3 regions of the Janthinobacterium salmonicoloratum genome follow, and region 2 is predicted to be linked to each of the others. Evidence: predicted binding sites of a transcription regulator. Region 2 holds the regulator's gene; each other region holds the start of a gene.
What was found. Region 2 encodes FNR, which switches genes on or off when oxygen is low (the NO sensors DNR and NnrR bind a similar motif). Its sites were predicted from a motif close to TTGATNNNNATCAA; they were not measured.
Positions count from the first base shown of each region.

Region 1: a site for FNR is predicted at 2,048-2,061, ahead of cydD (thiol reductant ABC exporter subunit CydD). Genes of this name have one in related genera too.
Region 3: a site for FNR is predicted at 1,947-1,960, ahead of ACQ4WY_RS21520 (FliM/FliN family flagellar motor switch protein). Genes of this name have one in related genera too.

Region 1 is NZ_JBNYXV010000005.1:168,218-171,494, reverse strand. It holds gene ACQ4WY_RS22210 (hypothetical protein) at 1-131, opposite strand, end outside; gene ACQ4WY_RS22205 (hypothetical protein) at 293-1,279, opposite strand; gene ACQ4WY_RS22200 (GbsR/MarR family transcriptional regulator) at 1,436-1,987, opposite strand; gene cydD (thiol reductant ABC exporter subunit CydD) at 2,127-3,277, shown strand, end outside.
Region 2 is NZ_JBNYXV010000002.1:723,309-726,585, forward strand. It holds gene ACQ4WY_RS16430 (response regulator) at 1-1,172, opposite strand, end outside; gene fnr (fumarate/nitrate reduction transcriptional regulator Fnr) at 1,412-2,170, shown strand; gene ACQ4WY_RS16440 (FixH family protein) at 2,174-2,698, opposite strand; gene ccoG (cytochrome c oxidase accessory protein CcoG) at 2,753-3,277, opposite strand, start outside.
Region 3 is NZ_JBNYXV010000005.1:21,359-24,635, reverse strand. It holds gene fliF (flagellar basal-body MS-ring/collar protein FliF) at 1-1,177, opposite strand, end outside; gene fliE (flagellar hook-basal body complex protein FliE) at 1,238-1,576, opposite strand; gene ACQ4WY_RS21520 (FliM/FliN family flagellar motor switch protein) at 2,127-3,005, shown strand; gene ACQ4WY_RS21515 (FliM/FliN family flagellar motor switch protein) at 3,007-3,277, shown strand, end outside.

The sequences.
Region 1 (3,277 bases), on a different contig from region 2:
GCGCACAGCAGCGCAGACAATACCGACAGCACTTTCTTGCTCGCCAAGCGCGCCAGGCGCAGCCGTTCGCGCACGGGCAAGTGCTGGCGCAGCATGCTGCGCGTGCGTGGCTGGAATGGGGATTCATGCATGGAAGCTCCTTCGCAAGGATGGTGGTGCCAGCCAGCATAGCGAGAGGGGCATAAAGACGGTGTAAAAAGGTGGGGACTGGCCGTCAACGCCGCCTAAAAATGCGGGCTGACGGCCGCTTACTGCCTCGCCTGCGGCGCGGGCCGCAGGGGGAGGGGGGGATTTAGTTCGAGATGGTGTGGATGCAGGCCCAGCCGATATTGTTTGCGCTCCAGTTTTCTTTCCAGTTGATGTTGGTCTGTTCGCGGCAGGCCAGTTCCGAGGAGTAGCGGCTGTCCGGGTAAGTCTTGTACACATAGCCATCCTGCGGACGCCATACGACGCCGTACCAGTAATCCTTGGCATTGATGATGGTGCTGAAGGTTTCCACCGGTTTGTTCAGGCTCGTATTCTTGTAGTCCACTTGCGATGTGCCATCGCTATTGTAGACGCGTACCCAGGCTGACTGGTTTAACGTGCCGGACTTGTCCACGGGCGTGCAGATGCGGGTTTTCGCGGCAGTCATGCCTTCAGGCATGGTCAGGCAGAAATAGGGATTGGGCGCGCCTTCAACGACGGACCATTCCACGCTGCCGCTCGTTTGCGTGCTCGGGCTGCAATAGTGGGCATATTTTCCACTCTTGAACCCTTCCACGTAGGTGCTCGACTGCAGACCCGACAGGAGCGCACCGGAACCATTCGTCGAGGTAGGCAAAGCCGTGCTGCTTTTCACTGCCAGGCAATCGGTATAGGTGCCGTATTCCTTGCCGACGGCGATGCCGATGGGTTTCATCTGTGCATCAAAATGAATTTTCCAGATGTTTTGCCGTTGCAGGCGGCCATCGGCGCCGCGGCGCTGGAACTGGATCACTTGCGACGTCTTGGTTTCCTGCGCCACGCCGTCGGTGACGAAGGGGTAGGACTCTTCCGTGCGGATGATCAGGTTTGCCGTGCCCAGGAAACCGTCATTCGAGGGCAGGTCCACGCCGTTTTGATTGGTGTTGATGAACTTGCTGAATGCATCGGCCGCGTTGATGCTGGCGAGGACAGGTGTCACCGGTGTCACCGGTCCCGTTGGCGGGCCGATAGGGGCATCGTTGCCGCCGCTTCCGCCGCCTCCGCAACCGTTGAGGAGCAAGACGATACTGCTAACTGCGAGAGATTTTTTCATGAATTTGGCAAGTGAGGGCGACAGAGACGTGTCGATTCGCGGCCGCATTATATGAAAATTAATTTGTGGAAATCTCACTAAATCTCACAAGGGCAAGGCCGGCCGGAAGGGGGGGCGCTCGCTGCACGGACGTGCCGGTGGCAGGCGAGGCTGGGCCTAGTTTTCCTCGGGACTCTTGCCAAACAGGCGATCCTTGGCATTGAGCAGCTTTTGCACCTTGGCGCCCATTTTCATCAGTTGCGCCATCGATTCGGGCGACAGGCGCTGCAAGTCGTCGAACCAGGTGTTGGCCAGGTCGACCAGTTCATACATTTCGCGCATGCGCTCCTGCGCATACTGGTCCACGGGTTCCGTGGCCGGCGCCAGCAGCGATTCGCGCAGCACCGTCAGGGTGGGCGCCACTTCGCGGCGGCGGCGCTCGGCGGCCACCACGCGGAAGATTTGCCACACATCGCCCAGCGAGGAAAAATACTCGCGCCGGTCGCCGGGGATGCGCGACTGGCGTATCAAGCCCCAGCCCTGCAACTCCTTCAAGCCGATGCTCACGTTCGAGCGCGAAAAACTCAGGTGTTCCGCGATTTCATCCGCGTGTAAAGGATGCTCCGCGACAAACAACAAGGCGTACACTTGCCCCACCGTGCGGTTAAAGCCCCAGCGGCTGCCCATCTCGCCGAAATGGCTGACAAAGGTCAGGATCAGCGGCGTCATTTGGATATGTTGAGTTTTCATAATTATCTGAATTTTTTCACGCCACACCCGCAGGGTCAATTGATATATGTCATGTTTCGCAGTATTATACAAAAAATCGAATTTACAGAAAATTCTGAAAACTCAAGAAATATAGAAGATGCCGACCACGCCCTTGTCCTTGCCCCGCTTTATTCTCCCCCGTGCCGCCAGCCTGGCGCAAGGCGGCGCCGCCTTGCTGTGGCTGCCGCAAGCGGCCTTGCTGGCCTGGGCCGTGCAAGCCATGCTCGACGGTGCGCCCTGGCGCGCGGCCTTGCTGCCAGCCGCTGGCGTGCTGCTGCTGGGCGTGCTGCGCGCCGGCTGCGAAGCGTGGGGCGCGCGGCGCATGTATGCGGCGGCGCGCGAGCACCTGTCCACCTTGCGCGCCCAGGTGGCGCAAGCGCTGGCGCACCGTTCGCCGCTGGACCGCCAGCGCGCCCAGTCGGGCCAGGCGGCCAGCGTCATCGCCGAGCAGGCCGAAGCCATCGTGCCGTATCTGGTGCGTTACAAGCCCGCGCGCTGGAAGGTGCTCACCGTACCCCTCGTGATCCTCGCCGTGGTGACGCCGCTGTCGTGGATCGCCGCATTGATACTGCTCATCGCCGCGCCCCTGATTCCCGTCTTCATGGCCCTGGTGGGCATGGGCGCGCAAGCGGCCAGCCGGGCGCAGATGGTGGAAATGGGCAGCATGAACGCCTTTCTATTGGATCGCCTGCGCGGCCTGGCCACCCTGCGCGCGCTCGACGCCGTCGACGCCACGGCTGAACGGCTGGACGCCTCGTCGCAATCCGTGCGCCGGCGCACGATGCTGGTGCTGCGCATCGCCTTTTTGTCGTCCGCCGTGCTGGAACTGTTTTCCGCGCTGGGGGTGGCCATGGTGGCGGCGTTTATCGGTTTCTCCTTGCTGGGCAGCATCAGTTTCGGCACCTGGGGCCGGGAACTGAGCCTGGGGCAGGGCTTGTTCATCCTGCTGCTGGCACCCGCGTTTTTCGAACCCTTGCGCGAACTGGCCGCCGTCTGGCACGACAAGGCGGCTGGCGAAGCGGGCCTGGCCGGTTTGCATGACATGGCGGGGGAGGGCGTGCCCCTGCCAGGTGCCGGCGTGGAAGTGGCTGCCGTTTCTGCCGCCGCCATGGCGGTGGCAGCGCCGCCCACCGTGGAACTACAGCAATTAAGCTTTGCCCATCGCGGCGAGGCGCCCGTGTTCAACCGCTTCGACCTGAAGGTGCGTGCCGGTGAACACGTGGCCCTGCTGGGTGCCAGCGGCGCCGG
Region 2 (3,277 bases):
CTCATGTTGGCCACGAAATCGCTCTTCGCGCGGTTGGCCGCCTCGGCCCGGTCGCGCTCCTGTTCCAGCTCCGCCGCGCGTACTTCGAGTTCCTGCTGCAGACGGTCGCGTTCGCTCATCAGGCCGTTGAACGCTTCCGTCAGTTCGCCGATCTCGTCGCGCTGCCGCACCGGCACGGGGGTGAAACGGCTGCCGCTGGTACGCAGGGCCAGCAGGGTATCGCGCAAGCGCACCAGCGGCGACAGCAGGCGCACGGTGACCCAGCCCAGTACGGCCGCGGCCAGCAGCGAAGCGAGGATGCTCCACAGCACCAGCCGGGACAGCACGCCATCGAAGGGTTCGAAGGCATCGTCGATGGGCAGCGAGGCGGCCAGCAGCCAGTTCACCGATTTCAGGCGCTTGAAGCTGTTGACGGCCGTGATGCCGCGGCTGTTGGTGCTGACCATGCTGCCTTCGCCATCTTCCTTCAGCAACTGGGTGGTCGTCAGGTTGGCGTTCGGCTTGCGCGGCTGCAGCAAACGGCTGGTATCGGGGTGCAGCACATAGCGCGGCACGGCGCCGCGCGTGAGAATGAAGTAATAGCCGCTCTTGCCGATCTTTTCCGAGCGCAGGCGGCCCAGCAAGTTGTCCTTGTACAGGCGCAGCACGCCGATCACGACCCCGGCCACCTGGCCATCGGCGGCCAGCACGGGCGCGACCATCTGCACGATGGGCATGCCGCTCGACTTGCCCAGCATCGGTTCGGTGATCATGGGCTGGCGCGTGCGCAAGACGGTCTGGAAATACTCGCGCTCGGCGACGTTGATGCCGGCGCGCCCCGCCACTTCCGGCATGTCGGCCACGATGGCGCCATGCGCATCGAGCACCAGCACGTCATCGAACAGCACCAGCATCGAGCGGCGCGCATAGTATGCGCGCAATTGGGTGGGCTGGGCGATCAGTTCCGGCGGCTGCTGCCTGGCCGTCAGGGTGACGATCTGCAGCAGCATGCCCAGCTTGTCGTCGAGCTCGGCAGCGGTGCGGCTGATCAGGGATGACTGCTGGCTCAACAGCACTCGGGTGAAGTCGTCGCGCATGTGCTGCAACTGGATCATGGTGACCAGCGCGATCATGGCGATCGAGGTCAGGCTGGTGGCCAGCGCGACTTTTGCTTTAATGCCGAGAGGCTTCATGATTTCCTTTTCAGTACCGGGCGGCACAGGCGGCAGATAATGCTGACGGGAATTTTCCTATCAATGCCTCAGCTTGGCAAGCGCCACCGCATAAATTGCCCGCCCCGTATGGGCTTTTGACGATGTTGCCATATAATTAAAGGCTGGACGTCGTTTATTCGCCGAAATTACGGTGAAATTGGCACACGGCAACCCTGTATGCAGTAAACTTGTTATTGCATTTTATAAAAGGTAATGACATGACTGAAGCGCTACTCACTCCAACCTTGCCCACAGTGAACGTGGAAGCGTTGCGAGCGCGATGCTCGACCTGCAGCATGCATCAATTGTGCCTGCCGATGGGCCTCGATGTGGGCGACATGGACAGGCTGGACCAGATCATCGGCCGCCGCCGCAAGGTCGCGCGCGGCGCCTCGCTGTTTCGCATCGGCGACTCGTTCCAGAACCTGTATGCGATTCGCCTGGGGCACTTCAAGACGTACCAGATCAATCCTGGCGGCGAAGAGCAGGTGACGGGTTTCCAGATGGCCGGTGAATTGCTGGGCATGGACGCCATCAGCGCAGACCGCCACCACTGTAATGCGGTGGCGCTGGAAGACAGCGAAGTATGTGAAATTCCGTTTTCCAGCCTGGAACAATTGCTGGGCAATATGCCGACCCTGCTGCGCCATTTTCACCGCATGATGAGCCAGGAAATCACGCGCGAGCAAAGCGTCATGCTCTTGCTGGGCAATATGCAGGCGACGCAGCGCTTTGCCGCCTTCATCGTCAACCTGGCCTCGCGCTACGAGGCACGCGGCTATTCGGGCAGCAATTTCCAGCTGCGCATGTCGCGCGAGGAAATCGGCAACTATCTGGGCCTGACCATCGAGAGCGTCAGCCGTCTGCTGTCCAAATTCAAGAAGGAAGGCTGGCTGCGCGTGTCGAACCGCGAGATTGAAATCCTGCAGCCGGCCAAATTGAAGGCCATTACGGCCGGTACTGACGTCTGCAAATAAGCTTTACAGCTCTGCGTCAGCATGCAGCGCGATGCTGCGCTGCAGTGGCCAGGTCCAGATGCCTGACAGGCGCCACTCGCGTTTGTCGTTTTCCACCAGCACTTGCCAGCGGCTGCGTTCGAGCATCGGCAGCGCTACGGAAAAATTGCCGGCCGCATCGGGCTGCACCAGCAGCTTGATATCCTTTTCCGGCAGGGTCGCATGCGCCAGGTGCAGCTGCAGCGGCGCCTGATAGGCCTTGCCGAAGCTGTGCACGGAACCACTGAGGCTCGCCTGTGCCACGTCGTACGACAGGCTCGTATCCATCGCCAGGTCGCTGGCGATCGTGTCGCGCTTCAAATCCTGGTTGATCGCTTTGCCCTGCTTGTAATAATCGCCCACCACCAGCGCATCGGGCTGCGTAAACGCGATATAGCCCATGAAGCTGCCGACGACCACGGACAGGCCGGGGCCGATCATCAGCAGCCATGGCCAGCGATGCTTGTACCACGGTGCAACGGGTGCTTGCAGTTTCAGACTGTCGGACATGATATTTCTCCTGTTTAATCAGCCAGTCCCCATGCGGGGACCGGCCTTCCTACATTAGCGCGGTACGATGAATACCGCGCTTTCACGCACATGCAGCGATGGGTCGTCCAGCGAGTGCAATTCGATCGCAATCTTGTTCGAACCCTTCTCGCCGACGCCGTGCGGTACGCGCAGGCGGATCGGCCAGCCCAGCGTTTCCGTCGGCTGCAAGGTCACTTCTTCACGCGTCAGCAAGGTCAGGCCCGGCAAGCCGGAAGCGCTGATTTTAAAATGCTGGGTTTGCTCCGACGTATTCATGATCTGCAAGCGGTAGACGTTTTCGATCATGCCGTCCTCCACTTCGCGTCCCATCGAACCGCGGTCGCGGATCACGTCCATTTTCAAGGGCGTGCGCAGCGCCAGCGAAGTACACACGGCGATGATGATCAGGGCCAGGATGGAAGTGTAGATCAATACGCGCGGGCGCATGGCGCGCTGGCGGATCTGCTTCGAATTGAAGTTGTTTTCCATCGCATGGTCGGTACTGTAGCGTACCAGGCCACGCGGCCGGTCGACCTTGTCCATCACGCTGTTGCAGGC
Region 3 (3,277 bases), on a different contig from region 2:
GGGTCCAGCCGGTTTTCGGATTCGGTGCGGCGGCGCTGTTGAGGACCACGGCGACGCTGAGTTTTTCAAGGCGGCCACGGCTGCGCTTGATCTGCGTGATGCTTCGGTCGTACGCGTACTGGCGCGTGGTGGCGTTCTTGCGGGCCGTGCCGTCGTCGGACGGCTTCGGTGCGCCATCGGCAGGCGCGGCGCCTGCGGCATCGGCTGGTGCCGGCACGGCGGCCGCAGGCGGACGGTTCGACAGGCTGCCCGGGATGCCGGCCACGGTGCGGTTGCGTTCCTGCTCTTCGCGCATCGCTTCGCTCGTCACTTTTGGGGCTTCGCCGTATTTTTCCAGCGTTTCGTCCACGCGGTCGTTGTTCACGGCGGCCGTCACGCTGAGCTTGAAGTTGTCTTCGCCGATGACGGGACCCAGCAAGCCCGTGACGTTGCGGCGGATTTCATCCTGGAAGCGTTTCGCGCCTTCATTGCTGGCGGCCGAGGCGTCGAAACCGTCCGTCAGGTCGACGTGCGAGGACAGCAGGTTGCCGCCCTGGTCGACCAGGCTCACGCGCGTGGGCGCCAGGCTGGCGACGCTGCCGGCCACCATGTTGATGACGGCGGCAATCTGTTCCGGCGCCAGGGTGCGGCCCGGTTTCAGTGCCACGACGATCGAGGCGGACGATTTGTCGCCGTCGCTGGCGACGAACGACGTCGACTTGGCAATCGACAGATGGACGCGCGCCGAAGCGATCGCGTCCATCGTCATGATGCTTTGCGCCAATTCGCCTTCCAGGCCGCGGCGGAAGCGCACGTCCTGCACGAATTGGGATACGCCCAGCGGGTCATTCTTGTCCATCAGCTCCAGGCCGGCCGGCAGTTGCGCCGTCACGCCTTTCGAGGCGAGCAGCATGCGCACCTTGCCCAGCATGGCGTCGGGCACCAGCACCTGGCCGCTGTCCGGATGCAGGCGGTAGGGAATGTGCTCGGCGTCCAGGGTTGCCATCATGTCCGTCACGGCCACTTTTTCGCGCGCGCCAAACACCGGCTTGTAGTTGGCCTGGTCGCGCCAGGCATACATGGTCACCATGGCGGTGATGCCGATGGCCAGCACGACGATGGGAACCAGGTTTTTCAGCAGGGCGGGCGGAATGGCGGGCTGGGCGCCAAGGCGCCAGCGCGCAAATGCGGACTTCATGGGGGTAATCACTTGGGGTAACTTTCGCTGGGAGGCTGGGCGTGGATCAGGACGTGAAGATTACAGAGGGAGTTTGATGAGTTCGTCGACGGCGCCCATGACCTTGTTGCGTACTTGCATCAACATGGAGAAGGACAGGCTCGCTTCTTGGCTGGCCAGCATGGCGCCGACCATGTCGTCGCTCTTGCCGCTGTCGACGTCGCTCATTTTCTGCGCCGCCAGGCGGTCATCGCCGTTGACCTTGCCGACGGCGTCTTTCATGCTTTGCGCAAAGGAAAAGCCGGATTGTTCCGGCGCGCCGAACTGGGCGGCGGGCGCGATGCTGGCGCCCAGGGCGCGCGCGTCATTACTCAGTGCTGCCAGATCGGCCTTGATCAGACCTGCGAGTTCGTTGCTCATCTTGCCCTCTACTTTCAATATGCGGTGACGTATCAATCAGAATTACTGGTGTTGCCATTCCGGCAGGCATTACATCCAATGCCATCTTGCCCGGCCCGATGTACAGGACCCATCAGTTTTATCAGTTGCCACACCATCCGCTCAAGCAGACTTAAACAAACCCAGCAAACCCATGCCGACATGATTTACATGGCCATGACAACTAATATTTATCTGATAATAGTTTCTACTGATGGCAATAAGAGGAACTGGAAACTGCCATAAAACCGGAATCAGGTAAGCGGAATGGCGCACTGCAAATCATTATTTTGTCGCCGTAAGCTTACCTGCAGGCAACTATAAAGTAAAGAGAGGATTGCCTCAAGGAATATTGATACATGGCAATATTTGACTTTTTCATGTATTGTTCAGCACCGTAGTCATCTAGCATGCGATACGATGCGCAATCGTTTGCTTGCGGACCGGTACACCAGGTCGAGATGATGCTGTATTTAATTTCGGGCGATCCGTATAATTTGTTCTGCCACCGCAATACCGACATGACCACTACATGACAATCATTACCAAGACAGATCAAACTGCGCGCCATCAAGTCCTCGATTCCTGTCTGCTTGGACGTCCTGTCCATTTGCTGCATGTATTCGGCGCCCAGCTACGCGACGACCTGGCCGTGGCCCTGCGCCAGCCGATGAGCCGTCGCTACTGGGGCAATTTCCAGATCGATGCCGTGACCTTGTCGCGCGTGGAAAACGAGGACAGCGTGAACCGCTGGCTGAGTTTTTCCACGCCAGCCAGCCAGACGGGCTTTGCCCTCGAACGGCAGATACTCTTGAGCGTGCTGAACTATCGCTACGGTAGTGCTGGCGCCAAGGGGGCGCTGCCCGATCCTGCGCAGGTGCGCGTGACTGCCACGGAAGAGCGCCTCGCTGTGGTGCTTGGACAACAGTTGGTGAACAGTTTGTTCGCCCGCGTCCACAAGAACCTGCAAACCTTGGGCAAAAGCAGCGACATAGACACCAGTGCCGAGGTCGCCGTGCAGTCGGGCGTGCATCCGGCACGCGGCAGCTGGATCGTCACCGTAGCGCTCAGCGACGTCGAAGCGGGGCAGAGCGGTCAGTTCTGGTTCTCGCTGGACAAGCGCCTGATGGCCGACGTGCTGCGCGGCCTGCTGCCCGAGCGCGCGCAAGCGAAGAAAGCCTTGCGTGGCAGCGTGCGTCCGCTCGCTTCGCGCCTGCAAGTGACCCTGGAAGGCCGCCTCGTCAGCAAACAGGTGCAACTGGGCGCCTTGTTCGACCTGCGCGTGGGCGACGTGATTCCCGTCAGCCTCAGCCGTACCGACGTCATGCTCGACGACTCCCGTCTATTTACAGCTGCTGTTTCCGAACACAAGGGCAAGCTCTGTTTAACCTCCTTTGAAGATGTCGAATAATATGAATATGACCGATACCAACCAGAGCGAAACCCTGCTGGAAGACCTGGGCGATGACATGATCATCGACCAGGGCGACGTGTCCGAGGTGGCCAGCGGCCGCGCGCGGCGCGACATTCCGCAGATGATGCGCAAGATTCCCGTCACCCTGACCCTGGAAGTGGGCTCGGCCCGCATTTCGCTGGAAGAATTGATGGCCATCGGCCCTGAAAGCGTGATCGAACTCGACATGCTGGCCGGCGAACCGCTGGTGATCAAGGTCAACGGCACGC